One region of the Paenibacillus pedocola genome, then DNA from elsewhere that is predicted to be linked to it. Evidence: predicted binding sites of a transcription regulator. Region 1 holds the regulator's gene; the other holds the start of a gene.

Region 1 (8,135 bases):
CAATCATGTAGCCCGCAAGAGTGCTACTGTGCTTGGCATTGTGCAGAAGCAGCAGCAGGAGCTAACAGAGACCGCAATGACCGGCCTGTTCGTGGATCTGGAAATGCCGCTATCGCGCATTCTGGCCGATATGGAGAAGCAGGGGATTGCTGTCAATAAAGAGGATCTCAAGGAGCTGGGCAAAGAATTCGAAGCACAGATCTCTAAACTTGTAACGGAAATTTACGAGATTTGCGGAACCGAATTCAACCTGAACTCGCCGAAGCAGCTTGGCGAAATCCTATTCGTGAAGCTGGGACTGCCTGTCGTTAAGAAGACGAAGACGGGCTATTCCACGGATGCAGAGGTGCTGGAGAAGCTGGCTCCTTATCATGACGTAGTGCGTCTGATCCTGCAGTACCGTACGATCTCCAAGCTGCAGTCCACTTATGTAGAAGGATTGCTCAAGGAAATTTCGGAGGAGACCGGCAAGGTTCACACCTTCTACCGGCAGACAATTGCCGCAACGGGACGTTTAAGCAGCCAATTCCCGAATCTGCAGAATATCCCGATCCGGCTGGAGGAGGGCCGCAAGATCCGTAAGGTCTTCGTGCCGTCTGAACCCGGCTGGTCGATCCTGGCGGCGGATTACTCGCAGATTGAGCTGCGGGTGCTGGCGCATATCTCCGGTGATGAACGGATGAAGGAAGCGTTCCTGGAGGATATGGACATTCACACCAAGACAGCCATGGACGTGTTCGGGGTTGCCGCCGATCAGGTAGACAGCAATATGCGCCGTTCCGCCAAGGCGGTTAACTTCGGAATTGTCTATGGCATCAGCGATTACGGCCTGTCTCAGAACCTTAATATTCCGCGTAAAGAAGCGGCACAGTTTATTGAGCAATATTTTGAAGTGTTCAAAGGTGTGCGTAAGTATATGGATGATATTGTGCTGGATGCCCGTAAGCAGGGCTATGTCACCACACTGCTGGAACGCCGCCGCTATCTGGCGGAGATTAATGCCAAGAACTTTAATCTGCGCTCTTTTGCCGAACGTACGGCTATGAATACGCCAATTCAGGGAACGGCTGCGGATATCATCAAGCTCGCTATGGTTCATATGGACAAAGCGTTATACGAACGCGGGTTGAAGAGCCGCATGCTGCTTCAGGTGCACGATGAGCTTGTGTTTGAGGTACCGCCGGATGAGCTGGAGCTGATGAAGGAGCTGCTGCCTGAGGTTATGGCCGGGGCGCTGGCACTGTCTGTTCCGCTGAAGGCGGAGGTAAGTTATGGAAGTAACTGGTATGAAGCGAAATAGGCTCCCCGCAGCCTGGTGTTATCCGGTATAATGGGATAGAGGTGAGCCATAATGCCGGAATTACCGGAAGTCGAAACAGTCAGAAGAACCCTTAACGATTTAATTACAGGCAAGCAGATAGAGCACGTCACCGTCCGGCTGCCGCGGATTATTCAGCGTCCGGACGATATACAGGCTTTTGCCAATATGCTGGCGGGCCAAAGCATTGTTACGGTTGAGCGCAGAGGCAAGTTTTTGCGGTTTGTGCTGGATGGGCTGGTGATGGTCTCCCATTTACGGATGGAAGGCCGCTACGGGCTCTTTCAAAAGGACGATCCGCTGGACAAGCATACGCATGTCATTTTCCATTTTACCGACGGTACTGAGCTCCGTTACACGGATGTACGCCAATTCGGTACGATGCATTTGTTTCAGCCGGGTGAGGATTTGCTGCTCAAACCGCTGAACAAGCTGGGGCAGGAGCCCTTGGATGCTTCATTTACCCTGGAACGGTTCAAGGAAATCGTCGCAGGCCGGAGCACCAAAATCAAGCCGCTGCTGTTAAATCAGGAATATGTGGTCGGCATCGGTAATATTTATGTAGATGAGTCCTTGCACCGCGCGGGAATTCATCCGGAGGAGACAGCGAAGTCGCTGTCGGACGAGCAGCTCGGCAGGCTGCATAATGCGATTGTAGCAACCTTGACGGATGCTGTTAATGCCGGAGGCTCATCCGTGAAATCGTATGTCAACGGCCAGGGAGAGAGCGGCAGCTATCAGCAGCAGCATCTCATTTATGGCCGCAAGGATCAGCCGTGCAGCACCTGCGGTACCCTGATTGAGAAAAGCGTCGTAGGCGGCCGGGGCACGCATATCTGTCCGAACTGCCAGCCTTTATCTGTATTTGTAAATAAGAATTAACCCTGGAATGCTCCTAATCCACAGGCACTATACACTATTACCTGTCCATGCTGCCGCAATAAGTCAGGCACCGACTGCCCGTCCCGCCCATATACTGTGTGAAGAATGCTGAATCAAGGTAACGGAACCGAGCGGATGTATCCGCCGGACTTCCGTTTCTTCACGGGAGGGATTGCGGGTGATCAGCCCATTGTTTTCACTTTTGCTACTGGCCTTTGCGCTTAGTTTGGACGGTTTTGGTGTAGGCATTACATATGGATTACGCAAAATGAAGATACCGCTGCTGTCCATTCTGATTATCTCGCTCTGTTCGGGGATAGTCATTTGTGTCTCTATGCAGGTAGGTGTACTATTAGCCAAGGTTGTTTCACCGGATGCCGCCTCCATGATTGGAGCGGTTATTCTCGTCTTAATGGGCTGCTGGTCCCTGATTCAGATGCTGATGCAAAAGGAACGGGAGCACAGTCCGCAGGGACCGGAGGCGCAACCTGATCCATCAAATGAAGAGTCCGTGAAACCGGCCGAAGACTGGCTCCACAAATCAGCAGTTTTTTCTTTGGAGCTGCGGCATTTGGGAGTAGTGATACAGATTCTCCGCACGCCTTCTTCCGCCGACATGGATGACTCAGGGAGTATTTCCTCGATGGAGGCGGTGATCCTCGGTATTGCGCTGTCCCTGGACGCTTTTGGTGCGGGGCTTGGTGCTGCGCTGCTTGGGTTTAGCCCGGTCCCGACTTCACTGATGATCGCCCTGTTCAGCGGAACCTTCTTACTGCTGGGAATGAAAACCGGTCTAAAGCTGTCGGGGAGCTTCTGGATGAAGCATGCAGCTGCTCTGCCGGCGTTATTATTAATTGCTATGGGAATAATGAAGCTGTTATGAGGTGAGTACATGATTATGGGCTTAACCGGAGGCATTGCTTCCGGAAAAAGCACCGTCTCCGCACTATTTGTAGCTAAAGGGGCACGGCTCGTCGATGCTGATGTAATCGCAAGAGGGGTCATGCTCCCGGGGCATCCCGTGCTGGCTGCTGCTGTGGAGCATTTTGGCCAAACCATATTATTGCCGGACGGAACACTAAACCGGGCTGCGCTGGGAGAAATCGTCTTTCAGGACCAGGCTGCCCTGCAGGTGCTGAATGACCTGACACATCCTGCGATCCGCCAGGAGATCAAAGAAACGATGTATGCGTTGGAAGAAGAAGATCCACTGTCACTGATTGTCGTGGATATACCCTTGCTCTACGAATCAGCGCTGGACAATCTGTTCAAGATGACAACCGTTGTGTATGTGCCCCGGGAGGTGCAGCTAGCCCGACTAATGGAGCGTAACGGATTGTCTCTTGAGCAAGCCACTGGCAGGCTGGATGCCCAGATGGATATCGAAGAGAAGCGCAGAAGAGCGGATTACGTTATCGACAACAGCGGCGGGCTTACCCATACTGAACAGCAGGTAGCGGCGCTATGGGACAGGCTGGGGTTATCATGAGCTGGCTGCGTAAAAAAAGAGTACTGCTCATGTTATTCGTTGGCTTTACTGCAATTCTGTTCCTGAGCACCAACTGGATGTCTTTGTTTTATCCCATTCATTATAAGAATGAAATCCGTAAGCACAGTATCACTTATGAGATGGACCCGTTTCTAGTGGCAGCCATTATCCGCGTGGAGACCAATTTTAAGACAGGCCGGGAATCCAGAAAAGGCGCACTGGGCCTCATGCAGCTCATGCCGGACACGGCCAAATGGGCGCTTGAAAAGGCCAAGCTGCCCGATGTGTCGCTGGACGAGCTGAAGGAGGAGCCCTCGGCAAATATTGAACTGGGAACCTGGTATTTATCCTCGCTCTCCCGCCAGTTTGAAGGCAACCGTACTGCGGTAATCGCTGCATACAATGCCGGACCCGGTAAAGTGCAGCGCTGGCTGGATGATGGCGACTGGGACGGCACAGAGGGTTCTGTGAAGGATATTCCATTCGGCGAGACCCGGCACTACGTTCAGCGCGTAATTTATTATTATAATCAGTACACGGAGATTTACAGCGAGTTCTAAAAAAAAGAAGCATTAAACGACGGTTAGCCGTTTAATACTTCTTTAGGCAAGCTTATTGGGGACAGGTTATTTGAATTGACCTGCCAGGGACTGTTCAGCCAGAGTTACAAGACGTTTAGTGATGTAACCACCGATCGAACCATTTTCGTAAGAAGTTTTATTGCCTTGGTATCCGTCTGGGGAAAGAGTGATACCTAATTCTTGGGCAACTTCGTATTTAAGTTGTTCCAAGGCACCGCGTGAATTTGGAGCTACCAGGTTGTTGCTGCTGTTTTGGCTCATTGCTGTTCACCTCCTATCGGTTGGTAACTGTATTATGTGCTGCTCTCGCCAGATTCATAACAACAATAAAACGGTGTTTTATGGAAAAAAGAATTACAGCTCCGAAACCTGAATGTGGCCGCTAAGGCCTCCCATATTAATGCAAAAGGAAGTGACCTGAGCTTATGAAATGCCCTTACTGCGATCACACGAATACCAAAGTGCTTGACTCGCGTCCGGCCAACGAGAATAAATCGATCCGGCGCAGGCGTGAATGCGAGCGCTGCAGCAAGCGTTTTACTACCTTCGAGATGATTGAAGAGACCCCGCTGATCGTAATCAAAAAGGACGGCAGCCGCGAAGAATTCAGCCGCGACAAAATCCTGCGCGGCCTGATCCGCGCCTGTGAGAAGCGCCCTGTGTCCGTAGAGCGCCTGGAATCCATTGTCTCCGAGGTTGAGAAGTCGCTGCGGGGTATCGCCTTAGCGGAAATAGAGAGCCGCCAAATTGGCGAGCTGGTGATGGAGCAGCTCTATCCGGTTGACGAGGTTGCCTACGTCCGCTTCGCCTCCGTATACCGCCAGTTTAAGGACATCAACATGTTCATGAAGGAATTGAAGGGACTGCTGTCCAAGAACACAGGAGAGCTGGAGGGGCTGTAGAGCTTCTCCTAAAAACTTTTTTATTAAAGTGTTGACACCGAGGGCGATTTTTTATATTATATAGAAGTCGCCTACGGAACTTAAGGTTCACGAAGCGAGTGAGCTTACGGCTCACACCTGATTTTAGAGTACATAATGTAGTTCTAAAATATGCATCATGGGGCCATAGCTCAGCTGGGAGAGCGCATCGCTGGCAGCGATGAGGTCAGGGGTTCGATCCCCCTTGGCTCCACCAATAACATCATACGGACTCTTAGCTCAGTTGGTAGAGCAGTAGACTCTTAATCTATTTGTCCAGGGTTCGAGCCCCTGAGAGTCCATCACAGTAAGAACGGCAGCGATGCCGTTCTTTTTTTGTATTTAACCAACAACCGCCGCAGCCCCGGGTGCCAATGCCAATTGCGAAGATCTAACCCATAGACCTTATTTCGCTAATCAGCATTTATTTCAGAGCTATCGGACCGTACCCGCTTATACCTCTCCATTAGGTTTGGGTCAACGAAGGCCGCTATGATCTGGAAACAATGAGCCGACAATCAAAGACAATGTGTGCTTGTATATGGTATAGGCTGCTTGTACGTCTCCCAAGTGTCCTCCGATGTAAAGATGAATGACGCCATGGAGGGAAGCCCAGAATATGCGAATAACGGATTCGGTGTCGTACTGGCCGGTAATTAATCCTTGCTCTTGCGCATTGCTGATCACGGTCGATAATTGACTCATAGCTGTGACGGTACCGCGCAAGCTTTCTTCGTCCGGTTTGAAATCTGCGAAAGCACCTCCGAACATCAGTTTATAATAGCTGGAGTAGTCCTGTCCGAATTGCCAAAAGGATTCGCCGAAATTCAGCAAATGCTGTGCCGGGTCAGCAGCCTTCGGCGTCCTCTCGAATTCGTTAGCAAGCAGCTGGCAACCGTCCAGATATAACTGTTGTGCCAAGCCCTCCTTATTAACAAACAAGCTGTAAATGATTTTTGTCGAGCAATTCATTTTTTGGGATACTTTGCGGACCGTAACGGCTTCCGGGCCCTCTTCCTGTAAAAGCGTTGCGGCAGCATCAACAACGAGCTTGCGGAGATTTTCAGTATTTTGCATACGGGCTTCCTGGTAGGTTTTCAGCTTTCTTGTGTTTGTATTGGAGGAGGCATCTTGGTCGCTCATCATCATCCACCTTCGGTTATCATGTTTTCTTCAGGAAACATAGTTTCCATCTCTCTTAGCAGGAATTGTATACAGTTGTCCTTCACTTGTCAATAAAACGATAAAGGCTCAAAGAATATATTGACTTTTAAAAAAGCACTGGATACAATGATTCCATTAGGAAACAGTGTTACCATGATCGTAATTCTTAACTTACATGAGAACAGAACATTCCTTTCGAGTAATGGTAACGGTGTTTCTAAAATATAACGAAGTTTCGAAGGGAGAGCAACACAATGACAACTGAAGGGACATCTGATCTTGCAGAGAGGACAACACAACAAAAGCTACACAACTAAAATGACATAGGAGGCACTCTAATGCCCAACAAACCAGTTAGCTCCGTTAAATCTGCTGAAGGCGTAAATCGTCCTGTACGCTCACCGCGTGCTAGGATATACAGATGGGGGCTATCCCTTCTCGCAGTGCTCGTTCTAGGATTACTCGTGTTCTTGCTTATTCCTTCACCGGTCCAGCCGGTACAGTGGTCCGCACCCGTTGCTCCCTCTTTTGAGGAAGCGGGTCCTTGGAAACAGAATAACAAACTCGGCTCGGCTCAGCTTGTTACTGATGCTCCCCAGTTCCCGGAATTCATTACTTTCGATAAAGAGGGCCAGCTATTTACAGGAGATTCAGACGGGAAAATTTACAAGGTTCCTTTCGATGCAGAGGGCAATCCCCAAAAAGCCCAGCTGTTTGCAGACACCAAAGGAACACCGAATGGGCTTATATTCGATGCCAACGGCGATTTGATCGTTACGGATGTCAAGAGGGGACTGCTGTCTATTAATCCATCCGGAAGTATTGAGGTATTGGCCGATAAAGTGGACGGCAAGCCCATCTATTTAGCGAATGAGCTTGATATTGCCAAGGACGGCTCCATTTATTTCTCTGATACTTCGAATTATGGTATCGTGACCTTCAAAGAAATTGCCGAGAACAAGCCGCATGGACGTTTGCTGAAGTACGATCCCATAACCAAGAAGACGACCGTCCTGTTAGAAGGCCTCTATTTTGCAAACGGGGTTGCTTTGTCCGCGGATGAAGACTTTGTACTTGTGGCGGAATCTTATCATTACCAGTTGACCAGATATTGGCTCAAAGGACCGAATAAAGGTACCTCTGATATTTTTGCTGATAATATCGCAGGCTTTCCAGACAACATTACGCGTGATGACCAAGGTCATTTCTGGGTAGGTATCTTCACGACTCGCCTTTCTTTTGTAGATCAGATGCATAGCAGTCCATGGTTGGCTAGTACCATCGCCAAAGTACCGCAGTTTCTGCTCAGCGGTGCTAGCGCACCGGTTAAGCATGGACTCGCTGCGGAGTTCAGTCCGGAGGGAGAGCTTCTTGGAAGCTGGCATGATCCGGAAGGCGAATTATATGGTGTAACTACGGCTGCAAGCCATAACGGATATTTATATATAGGGACGGCACCAGGGGGCAGCAAGGGGGTACATCGCGTGCTTTTAACAAAATAAGGCTGGAATCCGGGAGGGGATGATACAGCTCTCAATGCATTAATGCAGGGTTCAACTAAAACGATGGCCAAATAGTAATAAAAGATCCTTCCCGACTTCGGGAACGGATCTTTTATTTTTCTTAAGGCAACTAAGAATCGCCTATCCCGGCACACCCTCCGCATTTTCATAAATATTCATCACCACCTGCTGAATCGGCAGTTCTTTGACGGAAATGTCGGAGAAGCGGTGCTTTCGGGAGATGTCTTCCAGAAAATCACTAATGGAAATCTGGGCTGT
Region 2 (8,135 bases), 1.0 Mb from region 1:
AACAACGGATCCCAAAGCTACGCCGGTTAAGAAAGTGACTCCTACGATCTCCTCCGGTAAAAATGAACCCGAGTTTGCGGATGAGCTTACCAGTAGCGATATCGAGTCAGCATTCAAAAATCCGATTACCGGTGAAGAACGAATGTATTAAAAGCCAAAAACAGCTGCAGCCCAGGACGGTTTACAAGTCCTGAACTGCAGCTGTTTTATTGTTAAAACTGGAAATCTTCATCCTTCAGCGGCTCCACGTTCAGTGCACGGATATATCCGTTGCCTTTCTTCGAGAAGAAGTCATGCTGCTTCGTGTGGGTACTGATGCCGTTCTGCACAATCGGATTAATCTCTTCCTCATCGAACAGCGGATCATGACCGAGATTCATCATGGCTTTGTTGGCATTGTAGCGCAGGAAGGTCTTAACCTCGTCCACCAGTCCGATAGGAGCATATACCTGTTCCGTATAACGTTCTTCATTCTCATGCAGCAGGCGGAGCAGGCCTACAAGTGTCTGATGCAGGTCACGCTGCTCGTCTTCCTCAAGTCCGTCAAAAATCTCCTGCGCCAGAACACCGACGTACACCCCGTGAATGCTCTCATCGCGCAGAATCAGATCGATGATCTCACCGCTGCAGGTCATTTTGCCCTGGCCGGCCAGATACAGCGGGTAGAAGAAGCCGCTGTAGAACAAGTAGCTCTCCAGCAGCACGGAGGCTGCCATAGCGAGGTACAAGTCTTTAGGCGAATCAATGTTTTTATAATACTGAGAGATGGTCTCCGCCTTAAACTGCAGGTGCGGATTCTCCTCCACCCAGCGGAATACCCCGTCAATTTCTTCCGTAGAAGCGAGGGTGGTAAAAATACTGCTGTACGACTTGGCATGAATCTGTTCCATCATGCCCATGAAGCCCAGCACAGCCTTGCGCTGCAGGCCATCGACATGCTCCATAATCTGCGGCATGCCGACACCGCCCTGAATCGTGTCGAGCAGCGTCAGGCCGCCCAGCACCTTCATATAGGAGTCCTTTTCCTGCTCACTGAGTGTGAGCCAGGACATTTTGTCATCGGATAAGGGGATTTCATCATCCGTCCAGAATTGCATAATGTTTTGGTTCCAGAACATCAATGAGAAATCGTCGTCAGGACGGTTCCAGTTAACGGCTTGGATAGCGCTCATAATCTTGCAATCTCCTTTTCTGCGGCCAGAGCCTTCCTTGTTAGATCGAGCAGGTGAGGCACTCCTCGACGGACAGCTTCTTGGTCCGGGTGTAATACAGCGACTTCAGGCCTTTATGGGCAGCGTACAGGTAGGAGCGGGCCAGTTCCCGAGTAGATACATCGCTGTTAACATGCAGAACCGTCGAGATACCCTGATCTATGTGCGGCTGAATCTCCGCGATCAGGTCAATCACCTTGAACTGGTCCATCTGGTAAGCCGATTTATAGAAGAACACATTATCCGGCCGCAGGTAGGGCATCGGATAGTACGTAGTTGAATTGGCATAAGTCCGTGTTTCGATCTGCTCTACAATCGGCATCACGCTGGAAGTGGCATTCTGAATGTAGGAAATGCTCGCTGTCGGTGCAATCGCTAACCGGTAAGCATGGTAGAGGCCGTTTTCCTTTACCTTATCCCGCAATTGTTCCCAGTCAGCAGGCGAAGGGATGTACATATCCCCGAACAGCTCCTGCACTCTTGGTGTAACCGGACGGTAATCCGTAGTCAGATAACGTTCGAAATAAGCTCCAGTCGCATAATCGGATGCCTCAAACCCCTGGAAAGAGCGGCCGGTTTCCGCAGCAATCTCCATGCTCTTTTCCAGTGAATGATAGTTCATGGTCATGAAGAAGGTCCGGGCAAAATCACGGGCCTGTTCGCTTTCATAAGCGATATTGTTCTTAGCCAGATAACCGTGGAGATTCATGACGCCAAGGCCGACAGAGTGCATTTCCTTGTTAGCTTTGGCTACGCCAGGGGCGTTGGAGACGCTGGTCATATCGCTGACGGCGGTGAGGGCGATCATGCCTTCATGCACGGATTCACGGATTTTGCCATGCTCCATAACGTTAACAATGTTAAGGGAAGCCAGATTGCAGCTTACATCACGGCGGATCGTATCCTCTTGCCCGTAATCGTTAATCTCCGAGGTTTCCTGCAGCTGGAAGATTTCCGTACAGAGGTTCGACATCTTGATCTGGCCGACATTTTTCAGGGCATGCGCTTCATTGGCGTTGCTCTTGTTCATAATATACGGATAGCCGGATTCCAGCTGGATCATGGCGATTTTGGTCAGCATATCCCGTGCATTCATTGCCTTCTTCTTCTTCACACGCGGATCAGCCAGCAGCTTATCGTACATCTCATCCAGATCCATATCATCAAGATGAGTCCCGTAAGCCTTGTATACAGTGTATGGGGCAAAGACATGCAGCGGTTCATTATCCTTAGCAAGCTGGTAGAAGCGGTTCGGTATGATCAGGCCGATGGAGAGGGTTTTAAGTCTTGTTTTCTCGTCGGCGTTAATTTTCTTGCTGTCGAGGAATTCCAGAACATCCCAGCCGAAAATATTGTAGTAGGCTGCTCCGGAGCCTTTACGCTGACCCATCTGATCGGCATAAGAGAAGCCGTCTTCCATCAGCTTGAGCACCGGCATAATGCCCTTAGCCGCATCCTCGACTCCCTTGATCGTCTCCCCGCGCGAGCGGAGCTTGGACAGGTTGACGGCTACACCGCCGCCGATTTTGGACAGCTGCATGCAGGTATTCAGTACATAGTTAATGGAATTAAGCGAATCGTCCATCTCGATAAGGAAGCAGGAGACGAGCTCGCCGCGCCGGCTTTTACCGGCATTCAGGAAGGTGGGCGTTGCCGGCTGCAGACGCTGTTCCATCATCGAGCGGGCTAGTGTACCGGCGGTCTCAACATTGCCGCGTCCCAGGTGAAGTGCGACTGCCGCCACACGGTCCGGATAATGCTCCAGATATTGCTTGCGGTCATTGCTTTTTACAGCATAGTCCGTATAGAACTTCGAAGCTGCCATATAAGAGGGGAACGTAAAGTTGTAGCTGTGGGTAATCCGGTAGACTTCCTCAATCTCAGCCACGCTGTACTGTAAGTAAAAGTTCTCATAGAAATCCTGTTCGATCATGTAGTCAACCTTGGCTTTGGTATCTGCAAACACCAGGCTCCGCCGCTCCACCTCCCGCATGAATTCGACTACCGCCTCAAGGTCTTTATTTAATTGAAAGAAGCCGCTCTCGTCCCGCTTCATCAACATGTTGTTCAGTTCAATATGCCGCAACCCGGCTCACCTCCTGTTTAATCCGTTCCACATCGCCAAATGTGCCGGATAATTCAAATTTCCCAATGACTGGCACATTGTACCGGTCTGCAATCAAATCCGCGCTATGGGCGAACAGCTCGCCCCAGTTCTTATTGCCGCTGGCAGCGATGCCTTTCAGATTGCTGTAATTATTTCTCAAAAAAGCAGACACCTTCTCTGGAATCTGTCCAAAACCGGTGGTGTATGTAATTAGTACATAAGGCTCATCTATAGTCATATGCTCCTCGATCTGCACAGCCGGCAGCTTAAGCTTGCTGATGAACCGTTTGACGTTTCCCGTTTTTGAATCGTATGCGACCAGCATCGTGTCAGTCCTCCTGTAAATATTGTTGCAAATTTTAATAGGATAGTAACCTGGAACCATTGCCAGATGTGCTGAAAATGATTATCACACTATATTTAGTGTGCGTTTCTTATTTTAATCACTATATGTTGGAAAGTCAATATAAGTGCTACAGGATTTTCCTCTTAGAAAAGGTCTGATAAGGGTGTGGGCAGAGCGGATTGCTATAAATAAAGAGGAGTAGATGCACGCCAAAGAGATCGGATTTTTGTAACTTTGGTTAATAATAGGTAGACGATTGGATAACCTATTCCCATAACTCTGAAGAAACGAGGCGATAAGCATGTCAACGATGAACAATAATCATCAGGAAGCGGTTGAGACTGTAAGAGAACTTATCAAAGGGATCGATACGGCAATGTTCACGACGATTTCGCCAGAAGGTCTGGTATCCCGTCCAATGAAGACTCAGGAGGTTGAATTCGATGGAGACTTATGGTTCCTGACGAAAAAAGATACCAGCAAGTTCGGTGAAGTTCTTCATGATCCGAGAGTGAATGTCGTATACGCCGGTAAATCCTATGTATCTATCCGCGGAACAGCGAGAATCGTACAGGATCTGGAGAAGAAAAAAGAATTCTGGAATGCGGGCTATGATGCTTTTTTGAAGACCAGCTATGATGATCCGAATGTGATTCTGATTCAGGTTCACGCCGAAGCGGCAGAATACTGGAAGAGCGGTAACCTGGCTGAAAAGGCTTCCTACCTGTTTAAACGGTTAACGAATCAGGATACGGAAGAGTCCAATCTGAACCAGACCATCGAATTAAAGTAGGCGTACGTATCCATATCAGGCAACAATCAGATACTTGATTCTTTACTATATTCAGACACAAAGATGCCCCCGCACTGCGGCAGAGGGCATCTTTGTGTGTGAGTATCTGTTATTTCTGTTCCATTCCGGTTCTAAAGTGTCTGTAGAAAGCACGAATGTCCTCAGCCAGAAGTTCCGGTTCTTCCATAGCGGTAAAATGCCCGCCTCGAGGCAATGAGGTCCAGCGGGTAATATTCAAATTGCGCATAGCCCAATCTTTGGGCGGTGTTAAGACATCCGCAGGTAAAATGGCAATGCCTGTCGGTACCTCTATCCGGCCAAGTGCCGGCAATGAATGCGTATTCTCATAATACATATGTGCTGTTGAGCCTATCGTATTAGTAATCCAATAGATCATTATATTGGTGAGCAGTTCATCTTCACTAAAGCTGTTCCGGAGGTCACCCTTACAGTCGCTCCACGCACGGAATTTTTCAATAATCCAGCCGGCGAGTCCTACTGGTGAGTCGGAAAGTCCGTACGCAAGGGTCTGAGGTTTGGTCGATTGAAGGGTCATATAGCCCCCCTCCCGGGATATCCATTCCTGAGCACTTCGTTTATATTGCAGTTCTTCCTCAGAAAGCTCTGCCTGATCATTGGGATTCATAAGGCCTTTAATAATACCGATATCGGTGAGATGGATGCCAAATAGAAGCTCCGGATGGTTCGATGCCAAGTATCGGGTCACTCCGGAACCGATATCCCCGCCTGCAGCAGCGAATTTTCTGTAGCCGAGCTCCTCAGTCATTAGTTTGGCCCATACCTCAGAAACACGGAAATTGTTGATCCCGCGATAGTCCGGGCTGCTGGAGAAGCCAAATCCGGGCAATGAAGGGACTATTACATCGAAAGAGTCCTCAGGATCACCCCCGTAACGGGCCGGATCCGTAAGCATAGGGATAATCTTCTGGTACCGCAAATAACTGTCTGGCCATCCGTGAGTTAGGATGATCGGCAAAGGGCTTGGTCCTTTCCCGCGCTCGTGGACGAAATGTACATCTATCCCATCGACATTACTGCGAAACTGTGAAAAGCTGTTGAGCTTAGCTTCTTGTTCACGCCAGTCATATTGCTCCTGCCAATATGTAACGAGTGATTGCAGATAGCTTAAATCAGTACCATGTTCCCATCCGGTTGGTCCTAACGGCTCCGGCCAGCGTACATGTTTCAGCCTGTACTTCAGATCATCAAGTACTTCATCAGGTACCCGGATTTGAAAACTTTCAACAGTCATTATGCTTCCTCCTTAACCCTATCCTTTTTGGTGTCTATCAAAGCTGATTAGGCAACTCCATACTTAAATGCCAATTTAGATCAGCGCTAAACGCGCGATCCTTTTATATTATAGGAAATATTATGCATTTCGCCAAGATCAGGTTCTACGGGTAAGCTCGATGAACTTGCTGGCTGCAGTCGTCAGCGGCATATACCGCATCGTCATCATCCCCACCTGGGCAGGAGGAAGCTGTACATCCAGCTTGATCTCAAAGAGCGAGCCCTCTTCCAGCTCCTTGGATACGAATTCCCGGGTTACGAAGGAAATCCCGAGGCCTTTGCGGGCAAATTCGATCAGCAGTCCCACACTGCCGACTTCGAATTCGGGCTTCAGCTCATATCCGTAGCCCTGGAACAAATCCGTAATGGCCATACGTGCCCGGCTGCTCCGCGAGAACAGGATAATAGGATATTGAAGCAGCTCTTCGATAGAGAGCACCTTCTGGTTCAGCTCGGCATAACGGCTTCCTGCAATGAAGCAGTCCTGCAGCTGGAGCCCTTGACGGACTTCCAGCTGCGGATCGGTGATCGGCATGCGTACTACGCCCAGATCGACGAGACCTTCTTTTAAATAGGAGATCACTTCCGGTGTCGTACCATGGATCAGATGAAGACGGATGCCCGGGTACTGCTGGTGAAAGATTTCAATGAACGGCAGCAGATAATGCTTGAACAGGGAATCACTGCCGCCAATCCGCAGCTCCCCGTTATCGAGGTTTTTGAGCTCGGCCATTTTCTTCTCGGCCTGAGTGATAAGAATATGCGATTGTTCAATATAAGAGTAGAGAGTGGCCCCCTCCGGTGTCAGTGCAACTCCCTTGGAGTTCCGAATGAAGAGGGACAGTCCTAAGCTGTCCTCCAGCTGCTTGATCGCGTGGCTGACACTCGGTTGGGTAATATATAGCGATTTAGCAGCTTGAGTCAGGCTTCCGGTCTTGGCAGCCCAGTAAAAAACCTTGTATAATTCGAAATTTATCATAGACATGGTCTATAGCTCCTGTGAAATATATTAATTACTTGTATGGGTCGTATTTGTATTATAGTGTAACCAGGAAAGATAAACCAGAGCAGAAGGAGAATGGAGATGGAGGCAACCACGTTTGTTTTGTTTGGAGCGACAGGAGATTTGGCCCGGAGAAAAATCTACCCTGCGCTGTATAATCTTTTTCTCGATCACAAGCTTAACCATTCATTCTCTGTGATTGGTCTCGGCCGGAGAGAATTAGCAGACGAAGCCTTTCAGGCGATGGTGGAGCGGTCGATCCGGGACTTTTCCCGGCGGGAAGTGAAAGATTCTGCGTCCGTGCGCAGCTTCCTGAAGTCCTTCCGATATAATGTGCTGGATGTAGGGCATACAGAGGATTATACCAAGCTCCTTCAGCGGGTTGAGCAGCAGGAGAAACGGGCGGGAGGTTCCCCGAACCGGATGTTCTATCTATCTGTTGGCCCGGAGTTTTTTGAGACCATAGCCTTCAATATTAAACAAAGCGGTCTGGGTAACGCCAAGGGCTGGAAGCGCCTGGTGATTGAGAAGCCCTTCGGACATGATCTGTTGTCTGCACAGGAACTGAATCAGAAGCTGAGCGAGGCTTTTACTGAAGATGAAATTTACCGGATCGACCATTACCTCGGCAAACCGATGGTTCAGGAGCTTGATGTGTTCCAGCAGAGTAATCCGGTGCTTCACGCACTTTGGAATAACCGTTACATCTCCAACGTGCAGATTACCGCAGGGGAAACCGTAGGTGTGGAAGAAAGAGCGGGTTATTACGATCATGTAGGAGCACTCCGGGATATGTTCCAGAATCATATGCTGCAGCTGCTAATGATGCTCGCCATCCGCTTGCCGAAGGACAGTTCTCCGGAAGAGGTGCGCTTTAAGAAGAAAGAGGTTATGGAAGCATTAGAGCCGCTGGATGAAGGGGATGTCCAGTTTAACGTGATCCGCGGGCAGTATACTGCTGGCACAATCCAGGGCAAGCCGGTACAGGGCTATCTCTCCGAGCCGGGAATTCCGGCAGGATCAACGAACGATACCTTTATTGCGGCCAGACTACAGATTGACGATCCATTCTGGAAGGATGTGCCGTTCTATATCCGGACCGGAAAGCGCATGAAGGAGAAATCGACGCGGATTGTGATCGAGTTCAAAGAGCCCCTCAAGCAGAGCTCATCGGCCGGAGAGAATGATATCCCCAATCTGCTGGTGTTTGAAATCAGCCCGAACGAAGGGCTAACCCTGCAGCTAAAGGCTAGAGATCCACAGCATAAAGGGAAGTTCAAGGCAATGCATATTGATTTCCACACCAGCTCTATTGAGGTTCCTGAGGCATACGAGAATCTGATACATGACGCTTTACATGG

What was found. The regulator NrdR, encoded in region 1, represses ribonucleotide reductase genes. The targets are predictions, from matches to a motif close to AACACNATATATNGTGTT.
Region 2: nrdI (class Ib ribonucleoside-diphosphate reductase assembly flavoprotein NrdI) is a predicted target of NrdR. The motif match lies at 3,729-3,746, and genes of this name have one in related genera.

Annotation. Positions count from the first base shown of each region.
Region 1 is NZ_CP134223.1:2,332,041-2,340,175, forward strand. Features, by position in the region: gene polA (DNA polymerase I) at 1-1,300, shown strand, start outside; gene mutM (DNA-formamidopyrimidine glycosylase) at 1,352-2,200, shown strand; gene ytaF (sporulation membrane protein YtaF) at 2,379-3,083, shown strand; gene coaE (dephospho-CoA kinase) at 3,093-3,689, shown strand; gene QU597_RS09915 (lytic transglycosylase domain-containing protein) at 3,686-4,249, shown strand; gene QU597_RS09920 (alpha/beta-type small acid-soluble spore protein) at 4,316-4,531, opposite strand; gene nrdR (transcriptional regulator NrdR) at 4,696-5,172, shown strand; tRNA gene QU597_RS09930 (tRNA-Ala) at 5,332-5,407, shown strand; tRNA gene QU597_RS09935 (tRNA-Lys) at 5,420-5,492, shown strand; gene QU597_RS09940 (TetR/AcrR family transcriptional regulator) at 5,668-6,333, opposite strand; gene QU597_RS09945 (SMP-30/gluconolactonase/LRE family protein) at 6,693-7,856, shown strand; gene QU597_RS09950 (ABC transporter ATP-binding protein) at 7,998-8,135, opposite strand, start outside.
Region 2 is NZ_CP134223.1:3,346,850-3,354,984, forward strand. Features, by position in the region: gene QU597_RS14525 (hypothetical protein) at 1-151, shown strand, start outside; gene nrdF (class 1b ribonucleoside-diphosphate reductase subunit beta) at 213-1,172, opposite strand; gene nrdE (class 1b ribonucleoside-diphosphate reductase subunit alpha) at 1,213-3,297, opposite strand; gene nrdI (class Ib ribonucleoside-diphosphate reductase assembly flavoprotein NrdI) at 3,284-3,643, opposite strand; gene QU597_RS14545 (pyridoxamine 5'-phosphate oxidase family protein) at 3,966-4,457, shown strand; gene QU597_RS14550 (epoxide hydrolase family protein) at 4,567-5,730, opposite strand; gene QU597_RS14555 (LysR family transcriptional regulator) at 5,869-6,756, opposite strand; gene zwf (glucose-6-phosphate dehydrogenase) at 6,856-8,135, shown strand, end outside.